One region of the Pseudomonas sp. TE3895 genome, then DNA from elsewhere that is predicted to be linked to it. Evidence: predicted binding sites of a transcription regulator. Region 1 holds the regulator's gene; each other region holds the start of a gene.
The links. The regulator sigma-54, encoded in region 1, starts transcription at its own class of promoters, with help from an activator protein. The targets are predictions, from matches to a motif close to ANTGGCATNNANNTTGCTNT.
Positions count from the first base shown of each region.

Region 1 (9,878 bases):
GCTGCATCTGCTCCGGGGTCGCCTTGCGCGAGTATTTCACGGTCATGATGCTGCGCGAGATACCGTCAGCATCCACCACCGGGCCGAGAATGCGGTTGAGCGAGTCATAGAAGGCGTTGGGGTTGGACTTGTACTGCTCCTTGTTGGCCTTGAGGTCGCCGAGCAGTTCATTGGTGGTGCTTTGAACCACTTCGTGCGGTGTCTGCACAGCCAGGGCCAGCAGGGGGAAGGCCGCCAGCAGCACCAGCAAGCCACGTCGCAAGATCGAAATCATGGGTACTCCTTAATTAGCCGGTTGCGCTTCTTTCGGTTCCTTGCCAACAGAGTTGAGCAGGAACTTGCCAATCAGATCCTCCAGCACCAGTGCCGACTGAGTGTCATGGATGGTTGCACCATCCTTGAGAACGTCGTCTTCACCGCCAACGCTGATGCCGATGTACTTCTCACCAAGCAAACCGGCGGTCAGGATCGAGGCAGTGGAGTCGGTCGGCAGGTTATCGACCGACTTGTCCAGCTGCAACGTCACCCGACCGGTGTAGGAATCACGGTCCAGATCGATGGCGGTAACCTTGCCGATGGTCACACCGGCCATGGTCACTTTAGCTCTGACCGTCAAACCGGCGATATTGTCGAAGTAAGCATAAACTTTATAGGTATCGCTGCTCGGGCTGGCCGACAGCCCGCTGACACGCAGGGCCAGCAGCAGCAGCGCCAGGATCCCGGCCAGGAGGAACAGGCCGACACCGATTTCCAGGGTGCGGTTTTGCATCAGAAATCTCCAAACATCAAGGCGGTCAGAATAAAGTCCAGACCCAGCACTGCCAACGAGGCATAGACCACGGTCTTGGTGGTTGCACGACTGATCCCTTCTGAGGTGGGCTCACAGTCGTACCCCTGGAATACGGCGATCCAGGTCGAGACGAAAGCAAACACCAGGCTCTTGACCAGCCCGTTGAGCACGTCGTCAGTGAAAGAAACACTGTTCTGCATGTTGGCCCAGAACGAGCCCTCGTAGACACCCAGCCAGTCCACCGCCACCCACGAGCCACCCCAGATACCGACCACGCTGAAGATCAGCGCCAACAGCGGCAGCGAGATGAAACCGGCCCACAGGCGTGGCGCAACGATGTACTTGAGCGGGTCGACACCGATCATTTCCAGGCTCGACAACTGCTCGGTGGACTTCATGTTGCCGATTTCGGCGGTCAACGCGGAACCGGCACGCCCGGCAAACAGCAACGCCGTTACCACCGGGCCAAGTTCACGCAGCAGGGTCAGGGCGACCATCTGCCCTACCGCCTGCTCCGAGCCGTACTTGGTCAGGATGCTGTAGCCCTGCAGCGCCAGCACCATGCCGATGAACACACCGGACACGACGACGATCGCCAGCGACAGCACACCCACCGAGTACAACTGCTTGGTCAGCAGCTGGAAGCCGCCGCCAATACCACCGCGACCGACCAGCGCATGGAACAGGAACAGGCACGAACGCCCGAGCACGGCCAGCACGTCGATTGCCGAGCGGCCCAGCAGGCGGACACGTTCGAGTAAGGATTTTCTGCGCATCAACGCGCCCCCAGCAGGTCGGCGCGGTAGTCAGGCGCGGGAAAGTGGAAGGGAACCGGGCCATCCGGGTCGCCTTTCATGAATTGGCGGATCCGTGGATTGTCCGAACCCATCAGCTCATCAGGCGTCCCCTGGCCCAGCACTTGGCCGTCACCTACCACGTAAATGTAGTCGGCGATGCTGGCGGTTTCTGCCAGGTCATGGGAAACCACGATGCTGGTGATGCCCAGGGCATCGTTGAGCAGGCGAATCAGGCGCACCAGTACCCCCATGGCGATCGGGTCCTGGCCGACGAACGGTTCGTCGTACATGAGGATCTGCGGGTCCAGGGCAATCGCCCGGGCCAGTGCCACACGGCGCTTCATGCCACCGGACAGCTCGTCGGGCATCAGGTCGATGGCACCGCGCAGGCCCACGGCCTGCAGCTTCATCAACACGATGTCACGGATCATTTCGTCCGACAGCTGAGTATGCACGCGCAGCGGGAACGCGACGTTCTCGAACACATCGAGGTCGGTGAACAACGCGCCGCTCTGGAACAGCACGCCCATCTGCTTGCGGGCGTCGAACAGGTCGCTGCGCGACAGCGTCGGCAGGTTCTGCCCGGCAACCCATACCTCACCGCTCGCGGGGCGCAACTGTGCGCCCATCAGGCGGAGCAACGTGGTCTTGCCGCACCCCGATGGCCCCATGATGCCGGTGACCTTGCCGCGCGGGATGCTGATGTCCACGTTGCTGAAAATGCTGCGCGAACCACGTTTGAAGGTTACACCCTTCAACTCGACCGCGTAGGCGCTATCCACACTCATCTAGACTCCTTGCTAATGCAGCCTCGTCCTAATGGACGCCGGCCTCCATCTGGAAGGCACACGCACCCCTGACAGGCCGAATAGCGGCGAACTATAGCACCGCTGACAGCCCCGCCCCAAGGCCGGACAAGCAGTCGTTCAGCCCCGGGACAGGCTTTGGTGGTATTCACTACAGCAATCGAGGAGGTGAGGGTTTTCATCATTGCGCGTATAATCGTCGCCCTTTCATCAGGCATTGCTTTTTCGACATGAGCCAATCCAGCGAGCTGATCCAATCCGCCCAACGCACTCTGCGCCTGGAACTCGAGGCCGTAGAGGCCCTTTTGGCGCGCATCGACGACAATTTCGTCAAAGCCTGCGAACTGATTCTGACCAGCAAGGGCCGGGTCGTCGTGGTCGGCATGGGCAAGTCCGGGCACATCGGCAACAAGATCGCCGCGACCCTGGCCAGCACCGGCACACCGGCGTTTTTCGTGCATCCGGCCGAAGCCAGCCATGGCGACATGGGCATGATCACCCGTGATGATGTCATCCTTGCGCTGTCGAACTCCGGCAGCACCGCCGAAATCGTCACCCTGCTGCCGTTCATCAAACGCCTTGGCATCAAGCTGATCAGCCTGACCGGCAACCCGGACTCGCCGCTGGCCCAGGCCGCCGAGGTCAACCTTGACGCACGCGTCGAACAAGAGGCCTGCCCGCTGAACCTGGCCCCCACCTCCTCCACCACGGCAGCGCTGGTACTGGGCGACGCCTTGGCCATCGCCTTGCTCGAAGCCCGCGGCTTCACCGCCGAGGACTTCGCCTTCTCGCACCCGGGAGGCGCGCTGGGCCGCCGCCTGCTGCTGAAGGTCGAGAACGTGATGCACGCCGGCGACGACCTGCCTCAAGTACCACGCGGCACCCTGCTCAAGGACGCGCTGCTGGAAATGTCCCACAAAGGTTTGGGCATGACCGTGATCGTCGAAGCCGATGGCAAACTGGCCGGGATCTTCACCGACGGTGACCTGCGCCGCAGCCTGGACCGCAATATCGATGTGCATACCACCCTGATCGACCAGGTCATGACCGTTCATGGCAAGACTGCGCGTGCCGACATGCTCGCCGCCGAAGCCCTGAAGATAATGGAAGACCACAAGATCAACGCCCTGGTGGTGGTGGACCGTGAAGACCGCCCGACCGGCGCCCTGAACATGCATGACCTGCTGCGCGCCGGCGTAATGTAAAGGAGCGATGGAATGAACCAGGACCTCATGCAACGCGGCAAAGGCATCAAGCTGGCAGTGTTCGACGTAGACGGCGTGCTCACCGACGGGCGCCTGTACTTCCTCGAGGATGGCAGCGAATTCAAGACGTTCAATACCCTCGACGGCCAGGGCATCAAGATGCTCATGGCCTCGGGCGTGACCACCGCGATCATCAGCGGGCGCAAGACCCCAGTGGTCGAACGCCGGGCCAGGAACCTCGGTATCCCGCACCTCTACCAAGGTCGGGAGGACAAATTGGTGGTGCTTGACGGCCTGCTCGCCGAACTGGGCCTAAGCTATGATCAAGTGGCTTACCTGGGCGACGACCTGCCCGACCTGCCGGTGATTCGCCGGGTGGCTCTGGGCATGGCCGTAGCCAACGCCGCACCGTTCGTACGCCAGCACGCCCACGGCGTGACCCAGGCACGTGGCGGCGAAGGCGCGGCCCGTGAATTCTGCGAATTGATCATGCAGGCCCAGGGCACCCTGGACGCTGCCAACGCCAACTACCTGTAAGGCTGCCCATGCTCAGCAAGAAAGCCCGAAACATTGTGCTGCTGGGGGCGATAGCCGCCCTGTTGGTAGCCATTGGCTACTGGAATGTCAGCCCGGAAAGCTTCCTCGACAAGCCCGTGGCCCAGGTCGACGAAAGCGCCATCGATTACTACGCGATCAACGCCCACAGCGTGCAGTTCCTGCCCGACGGCAAGCTGCAATACGAAATGACCGCCGACAGAATCGAACACCTCAAGACCAGCGAAGTCACCCAGGTGACCACACCGGACCTGCACCTGTACCGCGGCACCGAGTACCCGTGGCATGTGCAGAGCACGCGCGCCGAGGTCAATCCTGACGGTACCGAGGTCGAACTGATCGACAAGGTACGGATTGCCCGCACCGATGAAAGGCAGCGTGAAACCATCATTACCAGCTCACGCATGACCGTGTTCCCGCAGAAGCAATATGCGCAGACCGAGCAAGCCGTTAGAATCGACGGCGCCGGAGGCACAACTACGGGCAAAGGCATGAAAGCGTATTTGAAAGAAGGCAAGATGGACTTGCTCTCTAACGTAAGAGGACAGTATGAGGCTCGTTAAAACCCTCCCCCTTTTGCTCAGCCTGAGCGCAGCACTGGGAAGCGCGAGCGCCCTCGCCCTGCCGAACGACCGTGACCAGCCTATCCGCATCCAGGCCGACAACGCTCACCTGGATGACAAACAAGGCGTGGCCACTTACACCGGCGACGTGATCATCACTCAGGGTTCGATGATGATCAAAGGCAACACCGTGACCATTACCCGCTCCGCCTCTGGCGATATCGATGTAGTGACCTCGGTGGGCAACCTGGCCTACTTCGAGCAGCAGCAGAGCGCAGCCAAGCCGGACAAGATGAAAGGCTGGGGCGTAACCATCCAGTACCAGTCGCAGAAGGACTTGGTCATTCTCACCGACCGCGCCAAGGTCGAGAGCGAAGGCAATACCACCGAAGGCGAAAAGATCGTCTACAACACTCAGACCCAGGTGGCGACCGCCGGCCGTGGTGGCAATGTGACAACACCCCGTCAGCGCATCGACATGGTGATCCAGCCCAAGAAGAAGGCCGAGTAAATGGCAACCCTCAAAGCCCAGCACCTGGCAAAGAGCTACAAGGGGCGGCAGGTAGTACGTGATGTCAGCCTGTCTATCGACAGCGGCCAGATCGTCGGCCTGCTCGGCCCCAACGGCGCCGGCAAGACCACCTGCTTCTACATGATTGTCGGGCTGGTCCAGGCCGAACAGGGCCGCGTACTGATCGACAACCTCGATGTCAGCCACCAGCCCATGCACGGCCGCGCCCGCGCCGGTATCGGCTACCTGCCGCAGGAAGCCTCGATCTTCCGCAAGCTGTCGGTCGCCGACAACATCATGGCCATCCTCGAGACCCGCAAGGACCTCGATCGGGACGGCCGCCGCAAAGAGCTGGAAAGCCTGCTTCAGGAGTTCCACATCAGCCACATCCGGGACAATCTCGGCATGAGCCTGTCCGGTGGTGAACGCCGCCGCGTCGAAATTGCGCGCGCCCTGGCGACCGCACCCAAGTTCATCCTGCTGGACGAACCGTTCGCCGGTGTCGACCCGATTTCGGTCGGCGACATCAAGCAGATCATCCACCACCTCAAGGCCAAAGGTATCGGTGTACTGATTACCGACCACAACGTGCGTGAAACCTTGGATATCTGCGAAACCGCTTATATCGTCAACGATGGCCGATTGATCGCCGAAGGCGACGCTGAAACCATCCTGGCAAACGACTTGGTCAAAGAAGTTTACCTGGGCCACGAGTTCCGCCTCTGACCCGGCACGCGCCTGAAGTACTGGCAAACAGCCCTGAAACTGCGGGTAAAGTTGTTACGGTACTCTAGGCAAACGCTACAATTTAAGGCATAAAACTTGCTTGATCTGGCGCTTCGGCGCCCTCGTGTAGTGGATGGCGCATGCGCGCCGGCGAACAAGGTATTAAGCCCCTGCCATGAAACCATCGCTCGTCCTAAAAATGGGCCAGCAACTGACGATGACACCTCAGTTGCAACAGGCCATCCGCCTGCTCCAGCTCTCTACCCTGGACCTCCAACAGGAAATCCAGGAAGCGCTGGAGTCGAACCCGATGCTCGAACGTCAGGAAGACGGCGAAGACTTCGACAACAGCGACCCGATGGCCGACAACGCCGAGAACAAGCCGGCCGCCGAAGTTCAGGACAACAGTTTCCAGGAAAGCACCGTCAGCGCCGACAACCTGGAAGACGGTGAGTGGAGCGAGCGCATCCCCAACGAGCTCCCCGTCGATACGGCCTGGGAAGACATCTACCAGACCAGCGCCAGCAGCCTGCCGAGCAACGATGATGACGAATGGGACTTCACCACGCGCACATCGGCCGGCGAAAGCCTGCAAAGCCACCTGCTGTGGCAGTTGAACCTGGCGCCGATGTCCGACACCGACCGCTTGATTGCCGTGACCCTGATCGACAGCATCAACGGCCAGGGCTACCTGGAAGACACACTCGAAGAAATCTGCGCAGGGTTCGACCCGGAGCTGGATATCGAGCTGGACGAGGTCGAAGCCGTACTGCACCGCATCCAGCAGTTCGAGCCGGCTGGCGTCGGCGCCCGCAATCTGGGCGAATGCCTGTTGCTGCAACTGCGCCAACTGCCCGCTACAACCCCGTGGATGACCGAAGCCAAGCGCCTGGTCACCGATTTCATCGACCTGCTCGGCAGCCGTGACTACAGCCAGCTGATGCGGCGGATGAAAATCAAGGAAGACGAGCTGCGCCAGGTCATCGAACTGGTGCAAAGCCTTAACCCGCGCCCTGGTTCGCAGATCGAGTCCAGCGAGCCCGAGTACGTGGTGCCCGACGTCATCGTGCGCAAGGACAGCGACCGTTGGCTGGTAGAACTGAACCAGGAAGCCATCCCACGCCTGCGCGTCAACCCACAATACGCCGGCTTCGTGCGCCGTGCCGACACCAGTGCCGACAACACCTTCATGCGCAACCAGCTGCAGGAAGCGCGTTGGTTCATCAAGAGCCTGCAAAGCCGTAACGAAACCCTGATGAAAGTTGCCACGCAGATCGTCGAGCACCAGCGCGGCTTCCTCGACCACGGCGACGAAGCGATGAAGCCGTTGGTACTGCATGACATTGCCGAAGCCGTAGGCATGCACGAATCGACCATCTCGCGGGTTACCACGCAGAAATACATGCACACCCCGCGTGGCATCTACGAACTGAAATACTTTTTCTCCAGCCATGTCAGCACCTCCGAAGGCGGAGAATGCTCGTCCACGGCGATCCGCGCGATCATCAAGAAACTGGTTGCGGCGGAAAATCAGAAAAAGCCATTGAGTGACAGCAAGATCGCTGGTTTACTGGAGGCACAAGGCATCCAGGTAGCCCGTCGCACCGTCGCCAAGTACCGCGAGTCCCTCGGCATCGCACCGTCGAGCGAACGCAAGCGACTGATGTAGCCCCTGAGATGTGCCACAGCGTTTTCGTGGCAGGTGCAAGACCTGCCTCTTTATGCACGGGCAACAAAGGAGAAGCTGTATGCAAGTCAATATCAGTGGACAGCATGTAGAAGTCACCCAGCCACTGCGCGATTACGTGCTTGAAAAGCTCGCCCGCGTGGAGAGTCACTTCGACAAGATCACCAACGTGCAGGTAATCATGAAAGTCGAGAAGCTTCAGCAGAAGGTCGAGGCGACCCTGCAGATTCCCGGCGGCGAAGTGGTAGCCAACGCCGAACACGAAGACATGTATGCAGCGATCGACGCCTTGGCCGACAAGCTCGACCGCCAACTGAAAAAACACAAGGAAAAACAGCAAAGCCTGCTGCAAGGTGCAGCTGCCCGCTGATCCCCCTCATCCATGATCCGACTTGAAACCATCCTGACCCCCGGCCGTTCCCTCGTGAACGTGCCGGGCGGCAGCAAGAAGCGCGCCCTGGAAAAGGTCGCCACTGTCATCGCCGACCAAGTGCCAGAACTGGAGATGCAGGACGTCTTCGAAAAACTGGTAGCCCGGGAAAAGCTCGGTTCTACCGGTTTTGGCAATGGCATCGCCATCCCGCACTGCCGGCTTGAAGGATGCTCCGCGCCAGTCAGCGCCCTGCTGCACCTGGAAGCGCCTATCGATTACGACGCCATTGATGGCGCGCCGGTGGACCTGTTGTTTGTGCTGCTGGTGCCCGAAGCGGCCACCGATGCCCACCTTGAACTTCTGCGTCAGATCGCCAGCATGCTCGATCGCAAGGAGGTCCGTGATCGACTGCGTGCGGCCACCAGCAACGAGGCCCTGTTCCAGGTTGTCCTGGACGTACAGAACGAGCACTGAACATGCGCCTGATCATCGTCAGCGGCCGGTCCGGCTCCGGCAAGAGCACCGCCCTCGATGTCCTGGAAGACAGCGGTTTCTATTGCATCGACAATCTGCCAGCCGGGCTATTGCCGCAGTTGGCGGAAAATGCACTGATCAACACCGAATTGCTGCAGCCCAAGGTGGCGGTTTCGATCGACGCACGCAACCTGCCCAGCCACCTGCTGCGTTTTCCCGAGCTGCTTGAAGAAGCCCGCGCACGGCACATCCAGTGCGACGTGTTGTACCTGGATGCCGATGAAGAGGTCCTTCTCAAGCGTTTCTCGGAAACCCGCAGGCGGCACCCCCTGACCAACGCCAACCGCTCGCTCGCGGAAGCGATCCGCGTGGAAAGCGATTTGTTGGGCCCTATTGCCGACCTGGCCGACCTGAAGATCGACACCACCAACCTGAACCTGTACCAGTTGCGTGACTCGATCAAACTGCGCCTGCTCAACCAACCCGAGCCTGGCACAGCGTTTCTGGTCGAGTCGTTCGGGTTCAAACGGGGCATGCCGGTCGACGCCGACCTGGTTTTTGACGTGCGCTGCCTGCCCAACCCCTACTGGAAACCAGAACTGCGTGAGCACTCAGGTCTCGATCAACCCGTGATCGACTACCTGGCCGCACAACCGGATGTCGAAGACATGTACAACGACATCTCCAGCTACCTGCTCAAATGGTTGCCCCGCTTCGCTGCCAGCAACCGCGCCTACGTAACCATTGCCATCGGCTGCACTGGCGGCCATCACCGTTCGGTGTACATCACCGAGCGCCTTGGTCAACAGCTGCAGCAAACCCTGAAAAACGTCCAGGTCCGTCATCGCGACCTCTAGCCCAAGGATCCACCCCAGATGCCCGCCCGCGAAATCACCATCATCAACAAGCTGGGTCTGCATGCCCGGGCGGCAGCCAAGTTCGTCGGTGTGGCCGGCCGCTTCCCCTGCCAGGTACGGGTAGGTCGCGCCCCGGACAAGCTGGTGGATGGCAAGAGCATCATGGCGGTGATGATGCTGGCCGCAGGCAAAGGCACCCAGGTGCACCTGCATACCGAGGGCGAGCAGGACAGCGACGCCATGGACGCACTGGTCGAGCTGATCAACAATTTCTTTGACGAAGGCGAATAGGCCTCGCAAACCTGCGCTTGCACAAGATCAGGACATCGCGGTATCCATCACCATCATCAGACAGAAGCCTGTACACAGCCCAAGGCTGGCCAGACGATGATGGCCATTGCTGCGCGATTCGGGGATGATTTCCTGGGTGACCACCAGCAACATCGCCCCCGCTGCACAGGCCAGCCCCAGCGGCAGCAGCAGTTCGGCAACATTCACCAGCCAGGCACAGATCAACGCCGCCACCGGCTCGAC
Region 1 covers NZ_JBWBQE010000001.1:1,991,394-2,001,271, reverse strand. Annotated here, with positions in the region: gene ACZ889_RS09025 (MlaC/ttg2D family ABC transporter substrate-binding protein) at 1-274, opposite strand, end outside; gene mlaD (outer membrane lipid asymmetry maintenance protein MlaD) at 284-769, opposite strand; gene mlaE (lipid asymmetry maintenance ABC transporter permease subunit MlaE) at 769-1,566, opposite strand; gene ACZ889_RS09010 (ATP-binding cassette domain-containing protein) at 1,566-2,375, opposite strand; gene ACZ889_RS09005 (KpsF/GutQ family sugar-phosphate isomerase) at 2,624-3,598, shown strand; gene ACZ889_RS09000 (KdsC family phosphatase) at 3,611-4,135, shown strand; gene lptC (LPS export ABC transporter periplasmic protein LptC) at 4,144-4,716, shown strand; gene lptA (lipopolysaccharide transport periplasmic protein LptA) at 4,703-5,227, shown strand; gene lptB (LPS export ABC transporter ATP-binding protein) at 5,228-5,953, shown strand; gene ACZ889_RS08980 (RNA polymerase factor sigma-54) at 6,129-7,622, shown strand; gene hpf (ribosome hibernation-promoting factor, HPF/YfiA family) at 7,702-8,010, shown strand; gene ptsN (PTS IIA-like nitrogen regulatory protein PtsN) at 8,023-8,487, shown strand; gene rapZ (RNase adapter RapZ) at 8,490-9,344, shown strand; gene ACZ889_RS08960 (HPr family phosphocarrier protein) at 9,363-9,635, shown strand; gene ACZ889_RS08955 (ZIP family metal transporter) at 9,663-9,878, opposite strand, start outside.

Region 2 (9,878 bases), 510 kb from region 1:
AGACGTACCGCGCCCGTCACCCGGTGTTCGCCACCACTTTCCAGAATGCACAGGCCGGCAGCAGCCAGTCGCTGTTCGAAGACCAGGGCGAGGCAGGGCAGGGCGTGCAGGTAAAAGGCATCGTCGAAGACCAGAGCACGCTGGAAGCACGCTACGAGCCGAACCACCCGGCGGCGAACAAGGACGGCTACGTCTACTACCCGAACGTCAATGTGGTCGAGGAGATGGCTGACATGATCTCCGCCAGTCGCGCGTTTCAGACCAACGCCGAACTGATGAATACGGCCAAGAGCATGATGCAGAAAGTGCTGACCCTGGGGCAGTGATAAGGAATTCAGACCATGGCAATCGATACTAACGGTGTAAACCTCAATGACGTGCTGTCGGCGTCGGGCGTGGGCACCAGCACCAAAAAGACCACGGACACTGCATCCAAGACCGGCAACGATTCGCTTGGCAAAGATGCCTTTCTGCAGCTGCTGGTCACCCAGATGCAACACCAGAACCCGCTGGACCCGCAGGATAACAGCGAGTTCGTTGCCCAGTTGGCGCAGTTCAGCAGCCTGGAAGGTATTACCTCGCTGAACGATTCGGTCAGCTCCATCACCAGTGCAATGGCCTCGTCCCAGGCGCTTCAGGCGTCGTCGCTGGTAGGGCGCTCGGTGGTGGTTCAGAACGACAAGGCTGTGGTTGATACCGCTGAAAGCTTCAATGCCCAGTTCGTTGTGCCTCAGGCAATCAGTGAAGCGAAGATCACTATCAAGGACAAGGATGGCAACACGGTCAAGACCATCGAGTTGGGTGAGCAGAAAGCCGGTTACGCCGACTTCATCTGGGACGGTACCAACAACAGTGGCGAGAAAGTCGACCCGGGCACTTACACCTTCACCGCTAGCACCACAGTCGATGGCGAGGCGGTGCAAATGAGCACGCTGTTGCCGGCCAAGGTAACCAGCGTCAGCTTCAGTGCCTCAGGAGAAATGGTGCTCAACCTTGCCGGTGTAGGCAAGGTCTCCCTCTCCGACGTGCAAACCATCGGTATCTAAGGCCCGCTAGCGCGGCAAAAGGAGCGAATTCATGTCTTTCAATATCGGCCTTAGCGGTCTGTACGCAGCCAACAAACAACTGGATGTCACCGGCAACAACATCGCCAACGTCAATACCACGGGGTTCAAGGCCTCGCGTGCCGAGTTCGCGGATGTCTATGCGGGCGCCAACCGTCTGGGTGTGGGCAAGAACCAGGTGGGCAATGGTGTGCGACTGGCAGCCATTTCCCAGCAATTCACCCAGGGTGATGTAAACACTACGGGCAACGCGCTGGACATGGGTATCCAGGGCCAGGGCTTCTTCGTGCTGTCTGACAACGGCTCGAAGGTTTACACGCGGGCGGGTTCTTTCCAGCCTAGCAAGGACAACTTCGTCGAGACCTCCGATGGCCTGCGCCTGCAAGGTTACATGGCGGATGCCACCGGCAAGATCCAGAAAAGCGGCCTGACCGACCTGAAAATCGACACATCGGCATTGCAGCCCAAGCCGACCTCGTTGATCGATCAGGGTATCAACCTGAACTCCTCGGCGGCCTCGATTCCTTTCCAGGTGTATGACAACACCAAGCCGCCAGCCATGGCTGCATTCGACCCTGCGGACCCAAGCACTTATCAGCGCTCTAGCACCAGTACCGTGCTGGATGCTGACGGCGTTCAGCACGAAGTGCAGCAGTACTACCGCAAGACCGATACCAACGAATGGACCATGTACACGCTGGTCGATGGTCGAAACCCGTTCGATCCAGCCAGTACCACCCCGCTGGCCGGCACCATCAACTACAACAGTGATGGCACCATCAGCTCCATGCTGGCCGACACCACGGGTGTGCCAAGTGGGGCGTCGTTCACTGTCAGCAATGGTGCATTTGCCATGACTGGCTGGGTGCCGGCCGCTCAGGATGCGAATGGCGACTGGGTTGCCAGTGGCGCGGCAGGTACTGACCAGGCGCTGGGTGTTACCTCGCCTGCCTTGGTGGCGAACAAGCCGTTCGACCCTTCTGACGATACGACCTATACCCGCTCGTTCCCGACCAAGGTGTATGACAGCCAGGGCAACGAACACACCATGGAGCAGTTCTACCGTAAGACGGGCACCAACGAGTGGACCATGTACACGCTCGTTGATGGGCGTAACCCGTTCAATCCGGGGAGTACGGAGCCACTGGTGGGCACGATCGCATTCAACAGTGATGGTTCGGTCAACTCGATGACGGCCGACAATACGGGGCATCCGGTGGGCACCTCGTTCACGGTCGTCAACAATACCTTCAGCATGATTGGCTGGGTGCCGGCAGCCGAAGATGCTTCAGGTAACTGGAGTGCCAATGGCGCGGTGGGCGATGCTGCCGGCATGAAAATGTCGATGGCCAGCACCACCTCCTACAACACTGAAACTGCGCGCATGTCCCAGTCTCAGGACGGTTATGCCACGGGCATTCTGTCCAACCTGAGTATCGACGCGACAGGTGTATTGTTCGCCTCCTTCAGCAATGGCCAGTCGCGCGCCATTGGCCAGGTAGCGCTGGCGAGTTTTGCCAACGAGCAGGGGCTGCAGCAAATCGGCAGTACCCGTTGGACCGAGACCTACAACTCTGGCATTCCGGGTATCGATTCGCCGAAAACCGGTACTTTGGGTGCGATCGAGTCCAACTCCCTGGAAGGTTCCAACGTCAACCTGACGCAAGAGCTGGTTGATCTGATCAAGGCGCAAAGCTACTACCAGGCGAATGCCAAGACCATTTCGACCGAAAGCACCGTGATGCAGACCATCATTCAGATGACTTGATCGTCATCGTTTGAGTGAGTGCAGGCGAACCCCTTTCTCGTGAAGGGGTTCGTTGTTTTTGCAGGAGGGGTGATGAAAAGGCTGTTTGTCGGAATGCTGCTCGCCTGCTGTCTTGGTCAGGTGCAGGCGGCGCCAGCGCCTTACTGGCGATGGGAAAGCCTGGTAGATGGGCGTCTGGTGTGTTCCCAGTGGTCGCCAGGTGAAGGCTGGAGACGCTTTGCCGGGCCCTACAACAATGCGCGTTGCCGTGACCTGCCGTAGGCACAGGTTTGCCTGCAAATGAAACCTTTTTGCCGCCAGCGGCAAAACAGCGCCGGATAACCGGCGGCCGTCGCTGCATGGGCTTTCTCAACTGCCCGTATTCATGGGCTTTTTCCTGCTTTTAGCAAGTTGGTTCGGAACTTGCTTTAGCCCCTGTAGAGCAACGGCGAACGGCAAACGGCCGCCAGTGCAATGGAGGATGATTGTGGACAAGATGCTTTATGTGGCCATGACCGGGGCTAGCCAGAACGCGCTGGCGCAGAAGGCTCATGCCAACAACCTGGCCAACATTTCGACCAATGGTTTTCAGCGTGACCTGGAGCAGGCGCGCTCGATGCCGGTGTTCGGTGACAGCTTTCCGGCGCGTGCCTTTGCCATGACCGAGCGCCCAGGCACCGACTTCAGTGAAGGCCCGATGGTGGAAACCGGCCGTGACCTGGATGTGACTGTGAGCGGTAACGGTTTTATCGCCGTGCAGGCGCCAGATGGCAGCGAAGCGTATGTGCGTACCGGTAGTCTGAACATCGATGCTCTCGGGGTATTGCGTACTGGCAACGGTATGCCTGTGCTTGGCAACGGCGGCCCGATCGCCATCCCGCCCGAGCAGAAGGTCGAAGTCGGCTCCGATGGCACCATCAGCATCCGTTCCATGGGTGAAGACCCGCGCGTGATGGCGGAAGTCGACCGCATCAAGCTGGTCAACCCCGACACCAAAGGCCTGACCAAGGGCCAGGACGGGCTGATTCACACCTCGTCCGGCCAACCCGCGGATGCCGACGTCAACGTGCGGGTGGTTTCAGGTTTTCTGCAGGGCAGCAACGTCAATGCTGTCGAGGAAATGACCTCTGTACTGGCGCTGTCCCGCCAGTTCGAACTGCACGTCAAGATGATGAACGCAGCCAAGGAAGGCGACGAAGCCATGGCGCGTGTTTTGCAACTCGGCTAACCACATTTGAACGGGTGCCGTAATTCAGGCGCACGAGGAGAACACTAAATGCTTCCGGCTCTCTGGGTCGCTAAAACCGGCCTGTCCGCACAGGACACCAACCTGACGGTCATCTCCAACAACCTGGCCAACGTCTCGACCACCGGCTTCAAGCGTGATCGTGCCGAGTTCCAGGACCTGCTGTACCAGATCAAGCGTCAGCCAGGCGCGCAGTCTACCCAGGACAGCGAACTGCCGTCGGGCCTGCAGGTCGGTACCGGTGTGCGCATTGTCGGCACGCAGAAAAACTTCCAGACCGGTAGCTTGCAGACCACGGAAAACCCGCTGGATATGGCTGTCAATGGCCGTGGTTTCTTCCAGATCCTGCAGCCTGACGGCACCGTCTCCTACACCCGCGACGGTACGTTCCACCTGAACTCCGATGGCCAGATCGTCAACGCCGATGGTTTGGCGCTGGAGCCTGCCATCGTGGTCCCGAACGACGCCCAGACCTTCACCGTCGGGCAGGACGGCACCGTGTCGATCACCACCGCCGGCAACCCGGCTGCGCAGGTTATCGGCAACATTCAGACCGCCGACTTCATCAACCCGGCTGGCCTGCAGGCGATGGGTAACAACCTGTTCCTGGAAACCGCTGCCAGTGGTGCACCGCAGGTCGGCACTCCGGGCCTCAATGGCTTCGGCACTACCCTTCAGCAGACGCTGGAAAACTCCAACGTCAGCACGGTGGAAGAGCTGGTGAACATGATCACCACCCAGCGCGCCTACGAGATGAACTCCAAGGTCATCTCCACCGCCGACCAGATGCTGTCGTTCGTTACTCAGCAGCTCTAAGCCCTGTCGCTTTGTTACACCCGTGAGGTTTGCATCATGAATCGTCTGTTGTCCGTGTTCGCCCTGGGGGGGGCGGTGTTGCTGGCAGGTTGCGTCGCACCGACGCCCAAGCCCAACGACCCGTACTATGCGCCGGTGTTGCCGCGCACCCCGTTGCCGGCAGCGGCCAACAACGGTTCGATCTACCAGGCCGGTTTCGAGCAGAACCTGTACAGCGACCGCAAGGCGTTCCGGGTGGGTGACATCATCACCATCACGCTCAATGAGCGCACGTCCGCCAGCAAGAACGCGGGCTCGCAGATCGCCAAGACCAGCAAGACCGACATCGGCCTGACTTCGCTGTTTGGTACCACGCCCAACACCAATAATCCGTTCGGTGGCGGCGACCTTTCGCTGGAGGCCGGTTACAGCGGCGATCGCGCCACCAAGGGCGACAGCAAGGCTACCCAAGGCAACACGCTGACCGGTTCGATCACCGTCACCGTGGCCGAGGTGCTGCCCAACGGCATTATCGCCGTGCGCGGCGAGAAGTGGCTGACCCTGAACACCGGCGAAGAGCTGGTGCGCATTGCCGGCATGATCCGCGCTGACGATATCGCCACCGACAACACCGTGCCGTCCACCCGTGTGGCCGACGCGCGCATCACCTACTCCGGTACCGGTTCGTTCGCCGATGCCAGCCAACCCGGGTGGCTGGACCGCTTCTTCATCAGCCCGCTTTGGCCTTTCTGAGTACGGATGACCATGTTCAACGTAAGGCAGCTGATTGCCACAACCCTGCTTTTGTCCTGCGCCTTCGCTGCCCAGGCCGAGCGTCTGAAGGACATTGCCAGCATCTCTGGCGTACGTTCCAACCAGTTGATTGGTTACGGCCTGGTGGTGGGCCTCAATGGCACGGGTGACCAGACCACCCAGACGCCGTTCACCCTGCAAACCTTCAACAACATGCTGTCGCAATTCGGCATCAAGGTGCCGGCCGGTTCCGGCAACGTACAGCTGAAGAACGTTGCCGCAGTGTCGGTGCATGCCGACCTGCCACCGTTCGCCAAGCCGGGCCAGGTGGTGGACATCACCGTGTCGTCGATCGGTAACTCGAAAAGCCTGCGCGGCGGCAGCCTGTTGATGACCCCGCTCAAGGGTATCGACGGCAATGTCTACGCCATTGCCCAGGGCAACCTGGTCGTGGGCGGCTTTGATGCCGAAGGTCGTGACGGCTCGAAGATCACTGTCAACGTTCCGTCGGCCGGTCGTATTCCGGGTGGTGCCAGTGTCGAGCGTGCGGTGCCGAGTGGCTTCAACCAGGGCAATACCCTGACCCTGAACCTCAATCGCCCCGACTTCACGACCGCCAAGCGCATCGTGGACAAGGTCAACGACCTGCTCGGCCCCGGCGTGGCCCAGGCCGTGGATGGTGGTTCGGTGCGAGTCAGTGCGCCGATGGACCCAAGCCAGCGCGTGGATTATCTGTCGATCCTCGAAAACCTCGAAATCGACCCGGGCCAGGCGGTGGCCAAGGTCATCATCAACTCGCGTACCGGTACCATTGTCATCGGCCAGAACGTCAAGGTGTCGCCGGCGGCGGTAACCCACGGCAGCCTGACCGTGACCATCACCGAAGACCCGATCGTCAGCCAGCCGGGGGCCTTCTCCAATGGCCAGACTGCCGTGGTGCCACGCTCGCGGGTCAATGCCGAGCAGGAAGCCAAGCCGATGTTCAAGTTCGGCCCAGGCACCACGCTGGATGAAATCGTCCGCGCGGTGAACCAGGTGGGCGCAGCGCCCGGCGACCTGATGGCGATCCTCGAAGCCTTGAAGCAGGCCGGCGCCTTGCAGGCCGACCTGATCGTGATCTGAGGACGGCGCGGATGAACAGCAAAAGCCTGGTTTCCGGCAGTGCCGACAGCGGTGCCTACACCGATCTCAATCGCCTGAGTTCGCTCAAGCATGGCGACCGCGACAGCGATGCCAACGTGCGCAAGGTAGCCCAGGAGTTCGAGTCGCTGTTCATCAGCGAAATGCTCAAGGCCTCGCGCAAGGCAAGCGACGTACTGGCCGACGACAACCCGATGAACACCGAAACGGTCAAGCAGTACCGTGACATGTATGACCAGCAACTGGCTGTGAGCATGTCACGCGAAGGTGGTGGTATCGGGCTGCAGGATGTGCTGGTGCGCCAGCTGTCGAAGAACAAGGCCAGCCAGGCCAGCACCAGCCCGTTTCCACGTACCGAGGGCAACGCCCCGGCGCTGTGGGGCAACAAGGTGGCCGAGCCCGTGCATGCCACCCAGTCGACCGCCACCCGCAACGACGTCGCTGCACTCAACGCGCGTCGTCTGGCGCTGCCGAGCAAACTCACCGATCGCCTGCTGGCCGGCATCGTGCCATCGGCGGCCACTGCAAATACCGCCACTGTGCCTGCCCGTGACGGCCAGCAAGTGGCCAAGGCCTTCGCCGTGCCGGACAACGGCCTGCGCATTGTCGGCCGCGCCGTGGCCCAGCCGCCGCTTGCACCGAACAAGGCCTTTGGCGACAGCGATGAATTCGTCGCCACCATGCTGCCGATGGCCGAAGAGGCGGCCAAGCGCATTGGTATCGATCCACGCTACCTGGTGGCCCAGGCTGCACTGGAAACCGGGTGGGGCAAGTCGGTCATGCGCAACACCGATGGCAGCAGCAGCCACAACCTGTTCGGCATCAAAGCCACTGGCAACTGGGACGGCGGTGAGGCGAGGGCGATTACCAGCGAGTACCGTGATGGCCAGTTCGTCAAGGAGACGGCGGCGTTCCGTTCGTACGATTCCTACCAGGACAGCTTCCACGACCTGGTGAGCCTGTTGCAGAACAATTCGCGCTATCAAGATGCGGTGAAGGCCGCCGATAAACCAGAGCAGTTCGTGCAAGAGTTGCAAAAGGCCGGGTACGCCACCGACCCGAATTACGCCAGCAAGATCTCGCAGATCGCAAGACAGATGAAGTCGTACGAGCACTACGCAATGCTCGGTACTGCAACGAAACTTTAAGGGCATGGAACCATGGCGAGTCTGATCAACATTGGTATGTCGGGGCTGGGTGCCGCGCAATCGGGGATGTACACCCTCGGTAACAACATCGCCAACGCCGATGTCGAAAGCTACTCGCGCCAGCAGAACGTGCAGAAGACCAAGGGCGGCCAGCAGGTCGGTCAGGTTTTCATCGGCAGTGGCACCACCCTGGCGGACGTGCGCCGGGTGTACAACGCGTTCATCGAGAACCAGCTGCGCACGACCACCTCGCTGAGCAGTGAGGCGTCCTCGTACCTGGATCAGATCACGCCGCTGGATACCTCGCTGTCCAGTAGCGATACCGGTATTACCGCCGCGCTGCAGAGCTTTTTCACCTCCATGCAGGATGCGGCAGCCAAGCCAACCGAAGACGCTTCGCGCCAGCTGTTGCTGACCAGCGCACAGTCTCTGGCCAAGCGTTTCAATACCTTGTCGTCGCAGTTGAATCAGCAGTTGAGCAATATCAACAGCAACATGACGGCGATTACCGACCAGGTCAACAACCTGACCAAGACCATCGCCGGGTTGAACGAGCAAATCGCCCGCGTGGGTGCTGTTTCCGGCCAGCCCAACGACTTGCTGGACCAGCGTGACGGCGCAGTGCGTGAACTGAACAAGCTGATCGGCACGGACGTGGTCGAGCGTGACGGCACCTACGATGTCTACCTCAAGAACGGTCAGGCGCTGGTGCTGGGTAATACTACCCAGACGGTGGGCGTGGAGCCTACGGCGAGCGACCCGGGCCGTTTGAGCCTGGTGCTCAACCGTGGCTCGACCAAGATGGATATCACCAGCAGCGCTACCGGAGGCGAGCTGGGTGGGTTGATCCGTTACCGCAGCGAAACCCTCGACCCTGCGCTTAACGAGCTTGGGCGTGTGGCCTTGGTGGTGGCAGACCAGATCAATAGCCAGTTGGCCCAGGGTATCGACAAGGATGGCAATTTTGGCGCCACCCTGTTCGGTGACATCAACAGTGCCAAGGCCATGAGCGAGCGTAGCGTCGCCAAACTGGGCAACAGCATCGGCTCCGGTAACCTGGATGTCAGCATCAAGGACACCGGTAAACTGACCACCAGCGACTACCAGGTGACTTTCACCAGCGCGACCGGCTACAGCGTGCGCAAGTTGCCGGAAGGCACCGAAATGGGCAGTTATGACCTCAATGACACGCCACCGCCGGTCATCGATGGCTTTACCCTGTCGCTCAATGGCGGCGGTTTGAGTGCTGGTGACAGCTTCAAGATCACCCCCACTCGCAACGCGGCCGCCAATATCGAGACGGTCCTCACCGACCCCAAGCGCCTGGCGCTGGCGTCACCACTGACGGCCACCAATGGTGCCGGCAACAAGGGCACCGGGGTGATCACCCAGCCGACCCTGACCTCGCAACTGGATATCTACGACGCCACGCAGCGTTCGCAGCTGCAGGCAGGCCTGAAAAACTCCACCCCGGTCAAGCTGGTGTTCGGTGACGAAACCACTTCGCCCCAGGCTTACAAACTGTACGACGCCAAGGGTACGGAAATCGGCAGCGGCACCATCGTGCCGGGCCAGGCGAACAAGCTGCAGCTGTCGGTGCCGATGGTCGATGGCAGCGGCAATGCGACCGGTAGCAGCTTTACCTTCGAAATGAGCGTTTCCGGCGCGCCGCAGAACGGCGACAGCTACACCGTAGCGCTGACGGGGGCAGGCTCGGCCGATAACCGCAATGCCCAGTCGGTGATCGACCTTCAGACCAAATCCACGGTTGAAGTGGGGGCCAATGGCAAGGGCATCAGCTTTACCGATGCCTATGCCAAGCTGGTTTCAAACGTTGGCGGCAAGGCTGGCCAGGCGGAAATGGACAGTGATGCCACCAATGCGCTGCACAGTTCTGCGCTGGACAGCCGCAACAGCCTTTCCGGCGTGTCGGTCGATGAAGAGGTCGGCAACCTGGTCAAGTTCCAGCAGTACTACACCGCGTC
Region 2 covers NZ_JBWBQE010000001.1:2,497,740-2,507,617, forward strand. Annotated here, with positions in the region: gene flgC (flagellar basal body rod protein FlgC) at 1-326, shown strand, start outside; gene flgD (flagellar hook assembly protein FlgD) at 342-1,046, shown strand; gene ACZ889_RS11355 (flagellar hook-basal body complex protein) at 1,078-2,832, shown strand; gene ACZ889_RS11360 (hypothetical protein) at 2,905-3,093, shown strand; gene ACZ889_RS11365 (flagellar basal body rod protein FlgF) at 3,299-4,039, shown strand; gene flgG (flagellar basal-body rod protein FlgG) at 4,088-4,873, shown strand; gene flgH (flagellar basal body L-ring protein FlgH) at 4,910-5,605, shown strand; gene ACZ889_RS11380 (flagellar basal body P-ring protein FlgI) at 5,618-6,727, shown strand; gene flgJ (flagellar assembly peptidoglycan hydrolase FlgJ) at 6,739-7,893, shown strand; gene flgK (flagellar hook-associated protein FlgK) at 7,906-9,878, shown strand, end outside.
Region 2: the regulator sigma-54 is predicted to act here: its motif matches at 3,222-3,241, upstream of ACZ889_RS11365 (flagellar basal body rod protein FlgF).

Region 3 (9,878 bases), 1.5 Mb from region 1:
AGCCTGTCATCGTCTATTCCAGCGACTACTGCCCCTACTGCATGCGTGCCAAGTACCTGCTCGAGAGCAAGGGCGTGGCCTTCGAGGAAATCAAGGTCGACGGCAAACCGCAGGTTCGCGCCGAGATGAGTCAGAAAGCCGGCCGTACGTCGGTGCCGCAGATCTGGATCGGCAGTACCCATGTCGGTGGATGCGATGACCTCTATGCCCTGGAGCGCGCGGGCAAGCTCGACGCGTTGCTGGCGGCCTGATTTGCACTGCATTCAAAAACATTAGGATAAGGATCTGACATGACTGACCAACAGACCAACGGCGCTGCTGCAGAAGACAACAGCCCTCAGTTCTCCCTGCAACGCATCTATGTGCGTGACCTGTCGTTCGAGGCCCCGAAAAGCCCACAGATCTTCCGTCAGACCTGGGAACCGAGCGTTGCCCTTGACCTGAACACCAAGCAGAAATCCCTGGAAGGTGACTTCCACGAGGTCGTGCTGACCCTGTCGGTTACCGTCAAGAACGGTGATGAAGTGGCCTTCATTGCTGAAGTGCAGCAGGCCGGTATCTTCCTGATCGCCAACCTCGATGCGCCTTCGATGAGCCACACCCTGGGTGCGTTCTGCCCGAACATCCTGTTCCCTTATGCCCGTGAGGCCCTGGACAGCCTGGTGACCCGCGGTTCGTTCCCGGCGCTGATGCTGTCGCCGGTCAACTTCGACGCCCTGTACGCGCAAGAAATGCAGCGTATGCAGGAAGCGGGTGAAGCGCCTACTGTGCAGTAATTACTGCCGGTATCAAGAAAGCGCCTCTCGGGGCGCTTTTTTGTTGCCTGTGCGGGCCTCTTCGCGGGTAAACCCGCTCCTACAGGGGATTGCGCCGTTCTCTCGGCCTGCGTAGGAGCGGGTTTACCCGCGAAGAGGCCCGCACAGGCAACACATCAGCTGCCGGCAAACCCGTTCTGCCGCCACGCCTCATACACCGTCACCGCCACGGTATTGGACAGGTTCAGGCTACGGCACCCTGGCCGCATCGGCAGGCGCAGGCGATGCTCGGCCGGCAGGCTGTCCAGCACCTCGGCCGGCAACCCGCGGCTCTCTGGCCCGAACAGGAAGGCGTCGCCCGGCTGGAAGGCCACTTCGTGGAACGGGTGCGAGCCCTTGGTGGTAAAGGCGAACAACCGTGGGTTGCCAAGGCTTTCCAGGCATCCGGCCAGGCTCTCGTGGCGCTTGAGCGTGGCATACTCGTGGTAGTCCAGCCCTGCGCGGCGCAGGCGCTTGTCATCCAGTTCGAAGCTGATGGGTTCGATCAGGTGCAGGGCACAGCCGCTGTTGGCGCATAGACGAATGATGTTGCCGGTATTCGGCGGAATTTCTGGTTGAAAAAGGATGACGTGAAACATGCACGGCTCCAAACGTGAAGATGACGGGCATTCTACCCCTGAACCGGACGTGCGTTCGAAGGCCTTCCCACGGGTGATGCTGTCATTGGCGATCGTTGGCTTGATGGTAGGGCTGATGATCGGTCGCCTGACTACGCCGGACGAGCGTGAGCTGCAGCAGGTGCAAGCGACGCAGGATGGCCTGGAGCTGTGGTTCAACGAAGAGCCCAAGCTGCATGGCGAGAACGTGGAAGGGACGGTGGCGTTGCTGTTTCAGGCCCAGGGCAAGGCTCAGCAAGGGCAGCTCAGCCTGCAGGGCAAGCCGGTGAGCTGGCGGGTACAGCACAGCAAGGAAGGTTTGTTGCTGACGGTGGTGGCCGCGCGCCCCCTGCACGGCGAATGGGCCGGTGCAGAGGACGCTGGGCGCTGGCGGGTGCAAGTGAAACTGCACGAATAAAAGAGGGGATATCCCGGCCTGCCTGTACCAGGGTCCCCAAAAGGGGTACTGCGTATAAAGGGGGGATGCCCGGCCTGCCTGTACCGAGGTCCCCAAAAGCGGCGGTGCTGCAAATAAAAGAGGGGTTCACCCGGCCTGCCTGTACCAGGGCCCCCGAAACTGGAGATGTATTGCTTATTGCAGGGGGCGTGCCAGTTTTGCAAAACCCATGAATACTGGGCTTTGCGGGTGATTTGGCCGGATTTTGAGGGGATTTGTGCCTTCGAGAGGTGCAGTCGGCACAGGAACGGTGCATTCAGAAGGCTGAAATGGCTGGGGCCGCTTTGCGCCCCATCGCGACACAAGGCCGCTCCCACAGGATCGTGGTAGGAGCGGGTTTACCCGCGAATACGATGGCGGCGGCAACGCTGAACGGCAGGTGGAGATTGGCCAGCAGGCCCGGCCTCTTCGCGGGTGAACCCGCTCCTACGACGACCCCGATGTGTGCCCACCGTCGTGGTAGGAGCGGGTTTACCCGCGAATACGGTGGCGGCGGCAACGCTGAACGGCAGGTGGAGATTGGCCAGCAGGCCCGGCCTCTTCGCGGGTGAACCCGCTCCTACGACGACCGCGATGTGTGTCCATCGCATCAGCCTTGGGGGCAGAGGTGATCCCGTGGGAGCGGCCTTGTGTCGCGATGGGCTGCAAAGCAGCCCCAGCAATCTAAAAAGCTAATTCAGCGCTCAGTGGTCATCACCTTCCTCATCATCCCCACCAGCCACATTCATCCCCAGCTCCTTGATCTTGCGTGTCAGGGTGTTACGCCCCCAACCCAGCAACAGCGCGGCATCGCGACGGCGGCCGGCGGTGTGCTTGAGTGCCGTCTCGATCATGATCCGTTCAAAGCTCGGCACTGCGCTGTCCAGCAGGCTGGTCTGCCCGCGCGCCAAGGCCTGGTCGGCCCACTGGCGCAGGGCCTGCTCCCAGTTGGTCACCGGCGCGGCATCGTGTGGCAGGTTCAGCAGTTCGGGTGGCAGGTCGCCGATCAGCACTTCGCGGCTGGAGGCCATCACGGTGATCCAGCGGCAGGTGTTCTCCATCTGCCGCACATTGCCCGGCCATGGCAGGTTGCGGATGAACTCTTCAGTCTCCGGCTTGAGGATCTTCGGCTCGACTGCCAGCTCCTGGGCCGCCCGGGCAAGGAAGTGGCGGGCGAGGGCGGGGATATCCTCGCGGCGGTCGGCCAGGCGCGGAATATGGATGCGGATCACGTTCAGGCGGTGGAACAAGTCCTCACGGAACTTGCCGGCCTGCACCAGTGACTCCAGGTTCTGGTGGGTGGCGGCGATGATGCGCACGTCGACCTTGACCGGCACATGGCCGCCCACGCGGTAGAACTCGCCATCGGCCAGCACACGCAGCAGGCGGGTCTGGGTGTCGGCAGGCATGTCCCCGATTTCGTCGAGGAACAGCGTGCCACCATCGGCCTGCTCGAAACGGCCGCGACGCAAGTTCGCAGCACCTGTGAAGGCGCCTTTCTCATGGCCGAACAGCTCCGACTCCATCAAGTCCTTGGGGATGGCGGCCATGTTCAGGGCAATGAACGGCGATGCTGCGCGCGGGCTGTGCCGGTGCAGGGCATGGGCCACCAGTTCTTTGCCGGTGCCGGACTCGCCGTTGATCAGCACGGTGATGTTGGAGTGGCTGAGGCGGCCGATGGCGCGGAACACCTCCTGCATCGCCGGGGCTTCACCAATGATTTCCGGGGTGCGCGCCAGGTTCTGTGGCACATCCAGGCCTTGCTGCTCCTGGGCGTGCTGGTTGGCGCGCTTGACCAGCGATACCGCTTCGTCGACGTCGAATGGCTTGGGCAGGTACTCGAAGGCACCGCCTTGGTACGAGGCCACGGCGCTGTCCAGGTCGGAGTGGGCGGTCATGATGATGACCGGCAGGCGCGGGTGTTGCTCGCGGATCTGCGCCAGCAGGTCGAGGCCGCTGGTGCCAGGCATGCGAATGTCGGAAATGATCACGTCGGGTTGCTGGCGTGCCAGGCGTCCCATGACACCGTCTGCGCTGTCGAAGCTCTGGGTGGTCATGCCTTCCTGTTGCAGGGCTTTTTCCAGGACCCAGCGGATGGAGCGATCATCGTCGACGATCCATACGGTTTCACTTCGGCTCATGAGGCGGTGGCTCCTTGTTCCAGAGGCAGGTAAATCGAGAAGGCGGTATGGCCAGCGTGGCTTTCACACTCGATCAGGCCCTGGTGCTGGCTGATGATGTTCTGGGTAATGGCCAGGCCCAGCCCGGTACCGTCCGGGCGGCCACTGACCATGGGATAGAAGAGGGTGTCCTGCAGTTCTGGCGGGATGCCCGGGCCGTTGTCGATGATTTCTACCCGCGCTACCAGGCGGTGACGCACGTGGCCGATGGTGAACTGGCGCAGGGCACGGCTGCGCAAGGTGATGCGACCCAGGCGCAGCTCATTCTGCGAGCTGATCGCCTGCATGGCGTTGCGCACGATGTTAAGTACGGCCTGAATCATCTGTTCTCGGTCGATCAGCACGTCCGGCAGGCTTGGGTCGTAATCGCGCACCAAAGTGATGCACCCCTGGCTTTCGGCATCGACCAGGCTGCACACCCGCTCCAGCACTTCGTGAATATTGGTCATGGCCAGCGACGGCAGCTTGTTCGAGCCGAGCATGCGGTCGACCAGGTTACGCAAGCGGTCGGCCTCTTCGATGATCACATTGGTGTAGTCGCGCAGCCCTTCCTCGGGCAGTTCGCGGGCCAGTAGCTGGGCCGCTCCGCGGATGCCGCCAAGGGGGTTCTTGATTTCGTGGGCCAGGCCGCGCACCAGCATCTTGGTGGTTTCCTGCTTGCTCAGTTGGGCCTCTTCCTTGGTGATGCGCAGCAACCGGTCACGCGGGTGCACCTCGAGCAACAGCAGGGTCTGGCCTTGATGCAGTATCGGCGTTACCGCGTAGTCGACGGTGATGGTCTGCCCGGTCAGCGATGTAAGCTGCGCTTCACGCTTGGTGAACGGGTGCGCCTGCTCGACCGCCTGGCGCAGCGAACTGAGCGCCTCGGTCGATTCGGTGAACAGCTCGCTGATGAACTGCCCATGGCTGCGCTGGCCACTGACGGCCAGCAGCATTTCTGCGGCCGGGTTCATGTACTCCAGGCGCAGCTCGGCGTTGAGCAGCAACGTGGCGGTGGTCAGGTTGTCCAGAAGCAGACGGTGCTGTGCATCGCTGATGGTCATAAGGCGTCGTTGACCTCGTTTGGCGCTTGCCTGGCACGTGGGGCCAGATCCGGGCGTGCTGTGGATCCGCTGATGCGAGACTCTCTTCCTGCAAAAAATGCAAGAAACAAACCAAGGCTCCGAAAAGAAGCGGAAATAGCTGAGAAAGGCCTGGATTTGCGCTCAATCGGATCAAAATTTGCTGAGCGGGCGCTCCGCGCGACCTGTTTTGGGGTGCATGGCGGAGCGTTCGGCGTTGTTATGCACCAATATAGAGCATTGACGCGTCTAGTGTTTCGGACACAGCTGTGCGGTTGCGCGGACCAGGGCAAGGTGGCGTATCGGGTCATTGGTGCGGGCATGCAGGGCGTTGGCGAGTTTACGCGCGCAGTCCTCTGGAGGGTGCCGGTCGAAGCGCCCCAACTCGAATAGAAGCGTTGCCTGAAGCTTGTCCAGACGAGGTCGCAGTTGGTCGACCAAATCAAGGACGGCTGCTGATGGCCTCTGCTCTAGCGTGACCCAGCGATCGAGCAAGGTGTACTGCATCAGCTTGTTGGCCTCGATCTGGTCGCTGAAGAAAGCTGCGGCGCGTTCAGGGCTGAGGTCATGGTCGGCGGCCTGCTGGCGCACCAGGGCAAGGACTTCGCGCTCGCGCTCGGGCGCTGCTACGGCAAGGTTGTGTTCCCACTTGTGCAGTGCAACCGAGCTGGCCAGGTCCAGTCGGTACTCGATGTTGGATAGGAGTGGGTTGAATTCAGGCTGGGAGGCTTCAGGAGCGATGCAGCCGATCAAGGCAAACGGCAAGCAAAGTGACGTGATGGCCAGGCGCATGGTGTTCTCCATACAGAGGGAGAATGGATTGTGCGCAGTTGACCAACTGCTGCTTGTAGGGGCGTTCTGATTCGCATGTATGAAAACAAAAACGGCCTCCCGAGGGAGGCCGTTTTGATCATGTCATCGGCGCGAGGCGCCAATCAGATCAGCAGCTGTAGTACAGCTCGTATTCCAGCGGGTGTACGAAGGTACGAACCTTGATTTCTTCTTCGCTCTTCAGCTCGATGAAGGCATCGATGAAGTCGTCGGAGAACACGCCGCCCTTGGTCAGGAACGCACGGCCTTTATCCAGCTCTTCCAGAGCTTCTTTCAGGCTGCCGCACACTTGCGGGATGTTCTTGGCTTCTTCTGGCGGCAGGTCGTACAGGTTCTTGTCGGCCGCGTCGCCTGGGTGGATCTTGTTCTGGATGCCGTCCAGGCCAGCCATCAGCAGGGCCGCGAACGCCAGGTACGGGTTGGCCGATGGGTCCGGGAAGCGTGCTTCGATACGGCGGGCTTTCGGGCTGCCAACGTAAGGAATACGGATCGAGGCGGAACGGTTGCGAGCCGAGTAGGCCAGCATTACCGGGGCTTCGAAGCCTGGGACCAGACGCTTGTACGAGTTGGTCGACGGGTTGGTGAAGCCGTTCAGGGCCTTACCGTGCTTGATGATACCGCCGATGAAGTACAGGGCGGTGTCGGACAGGCCGGCATAGCCTTCACCCGAGAAGGTGTTCTTGCCGTCTTTCCAGATCGACATGTGCACGTGCATGCCCGAGCCGTTGTCGCCGTACAGTGGCTTCGGCATGAAGGTGGCGGTACGGCCGTAAGCGTCGGCAACGTTGTGCACGACGTATTTCAGCGCCTGTACTTCGTCAGCCTTCTTCACCAGGGTGTTGAACTTGACGCCGATTTCGTTCTGGCCGGCAGTCGCCACTTCGTGGTGGTGAACTTCAACGGTCTGGCCCATTTCTTCCAGGGCGTTGCACATGGCAGTACGGATTTCGTGGTCGTGGTCGAACGGCGGGACCGGGAAGTAGCCGCCTTTCACGCCTGGACGGTGGCCTTTGTTGCCGCCTTCCACGTCAGCGCCGGTCATCCACGAGCCCTGCTCGGAGAAGATCTTGAACATCGAACCGGAGATGTCCGAGTGGAACTTCACTTCGTCGAAGATGAAGAACTCAGGCTCTGGGCCGGCGAATACGGTGTCACCGATGCCGGTGCTCTTCAGGTACTCTTCAGCGCGCTTGGCGATGGCGCGTGGGTCGCGATCGTAGCCCTGCATGCTCGACGGGTCGACGATGTCGCAGGTGATGATCAGGGTTGGTTCTTCGGTGAACGGGTCCAGAACGGCGGTTTCGTCGACCGGCATCAGGATCATGTCGGAAGCTTCGATGCCTTTCCAGCCAGCGATGGAGGAACCGTCGAACATCTTGCCGACTTCGAAGAAGTCTTCGTCCAGCGCATCACGCGACGGCATGGTCACGTGGTGCTGAATGCCTTTGGTGTCCGTGAAACGCAGATCAATCCACTTGACGTCATGATCTTTGATGAGTTGAACCGACTTCGACATGTTGTCCTCCGGATGGTCTAGAGCGCGGTGGGCCGCTGCCCTGGAAAAAGGGTGTTGCCGGGCGCGGATAGTCGGCCAAGCTTACCTGCCTCACAAGGGAGCAAATTGCATGCCAGTGCCCGAAAATGGCGAGGGTGGGATAAAAGGGGGCGTTTGCGGGCATTTGGCGTTGGGTTAGCGGGTAAAAGTGCACCCTTACGATGCGTTTTTTGATCGTATCGCACCAATAGGGTGCGTTGCGTGAGTGGTGTGCCAGGTTCTAGGGCCTCTTCGCGGGTAAACCCGCTCCTACGGGCTTTGCACCGCCTGTAGGCGCGGGTTTACCCGCGAAAGGGCCGTAACAGGCACTGCAAAACCTGGCCTCTGCATTTATCTCAAAGCTTCTGATCAAAAGTTGGTCAAATCCTGAGCAATTTCCGATATAATTCGCGCCCCTCATTTTCGGCAGGCCCTGCGCGCGCTGTTAACCAATGAAACTTATCGTCAAAGTCTTCCCAGAAATCACCATCAAAAGCCGGCCGGTGCGCAAGCGCTTCATCCGCCAGCTTGGCAAGAACATCCGCAACGTGCTCAAGGATCTCGACCCTGAGCTCGCGGTCGATGGTGTCTGGGACAATCTCGAGGTGGTCACCCGCGTCGAAGACGAAAAAGTCCAGCGCGAGATGATCGAACGCCTCACCTGCACCCCGGGTATCACCCACTTCCTGCAGGTAGAGGAATACCCGCTGGGTGACTTCGACGACATCGTCGCCAAGTGCAAGCACCACTTCGGCCACCTGTTGGCCGGCAAGCACTTCGCCGTGCGCTGCAAGCGCGGTGGCCACCATGACTTCACCTCGATGGACGTCGACCGTTACGTCGGCAGCCAGCTGCGCCAGCAGTGTGGCGCCGCCGGGATCGAGCTGAAAAAGCCTGAAGTGCTGGTGCGCATCGAAATCCGCGACCAGCGCCTGTACGTGATCCACAACCAGCACAACGGCATCGGCGGTTATCCGCTGGGTGCCCTGGAGCAGACCCTGGTGCTGATGTCCGGTGGTTTCGACTCCACCGTTGCGGCCTACCAGATGATGCGCCGCGGCCTTATGACACACTTCTGCTTCTTCAACCTCGGCGGCCGTGCCCACGAACTGGGCGTGATGGAAGTGGCCCACTACCTGTGGAAAAAGTACGGCAGCAGCCAGCGCGTACTGTTCATCAGCGTGCCGTTCGAAGAAGTGGTTGGCGAGATCCTCAACAAGGTCGACAACAGCTACATGGGCGTGACCCTCAAGCGCATGATGCTGCGCGGCGCCGCCCATATGGCCGACCGCCTGCAGATCGACGCGCTGGTGACCGGCGAAGCGATTTCCCAGGTGTCCAGCCAGACCCTGCCGAACCTGTCGATCATCGACTCGGCCACCGACAAGCTGGTGCTGCGCCCGCTGCTGGCCAGCCACAAGCAGGACATCATCGACCAGGCCACCGAAATCGGCACCGCGGACTTTGCCAAGCACATGCCGGAATACTGCGGCGTGATCTCGGTAAACCCGACCACCCATGCCAAGCGTCACCGCATGGAGCACGAAGAAAAGCAGTTCGACATGGCCGTGCTGGAGCGCGCGCTCGAGCGCGCCAAGTTCATTTCCATCGACCATGTGATCGATGAGCTGGGCAAGGACATCGAAATCGAGGAAGTGGCCGAGGCGCTGCCAGGCCAGATCGTCATCGACATTCGCCACCCCGATGCCCAGGAAGACGAACCTCTGGTGCTGGAAGGTATCGAAGTCCAGGCCATGCCGTTCTACGCCATCAACAGCAAGTTCAAGCACCTGGACCCCACGCGCCAGTACTTGCTGTATTGCGACAAGGGTGTGATGAGCCGTTTGCACGCACACCACCTGCTCAGTGAGGGACATGCCAATGTGCGTGTTTATCGTCCGACATAAGACGCCGGGGCTGTATGGCGGCAGTATCCGCCATCGCCCTCCCGACCGCCGGGCCCGCTGAGCCTTAAACAGTACATATTGGCCGCCTACACTGGGCGGCAACCGAATCCTCTGATCGAGATACACTTGTGATCGAAAATCTGCGTAACATCGCCATCATCGCCCACGTTGACCATGGTAAAACCACTCTGGTCGACAAACTCCTGCGTCAGTCCGGCACTCTGGAGCGTAACGAGCTCAACGACGAGCGCGTCATGGACTCCAACGACCAGGAAAAAGAGCGCGGTATTACCATTCTGGCGAAAAACACCGCCATCAACTGGAACGGCTACCACATCAACATCGTCGACACCCCCGGCCACGCCGACTTCGGTGGCGAGGTTGAGCGTGTAATGTCGATGGTCGACTCCGTGCTGCTGCTGGTCGACGCCCAAGACGGCCCGATGCCGCAAACCCGCTTCGTGACCAAGAAGGCTTTCGAAGCTGGCCTGAAGCCAATCGTCGTGATCAACAAGGTT
Region 3 covers NZ_JBWBQE010000001.1:496,647-506,524, reverse strand. Annotated here, with positions in the region: gene grxC (glutaredoxin 3) at 1-251, shown strand, start outside; gene secB (protein-export chaperone SecB) at 291-776, shown strand; gene trmL (tRNA (uridine(34)/cytosine(34)/5-carboxymethylaminomethyluridine(34)-2'-O)-methyltransferase TrmL) at 932-1,393, opposite strand; gene ACZ889_RS02220 (hypothetical protein) at 1,392-1,829, shown strand; gene ntrC (nitrogen regulation protein NR(I)) at 2,552-3,988, opposite strand; gene glnL (nitrogen regulation protein NR(II)) at 3,985-5,070, opposite strand; gene aroQ (gamma subclass chorismate mutase AroQ) at 5,338-5,880, opposite strand; gene glnA (type I glutamate--ammonia ligase) at 6,029-7,435, opposite strand; gene thiI (tRNA uracil 4-sulfurtransferase ThiI) at 7,906-9,360, shown strand; gene typA (translational GTPase TypA) at 9,489-9,878, shown strand, end outside.
Region 3: the regulator sigma-54 is predicted to act here: its motif matches at 7,533-7,552, upstream of glnA (type I glutamate--ammonia ligase).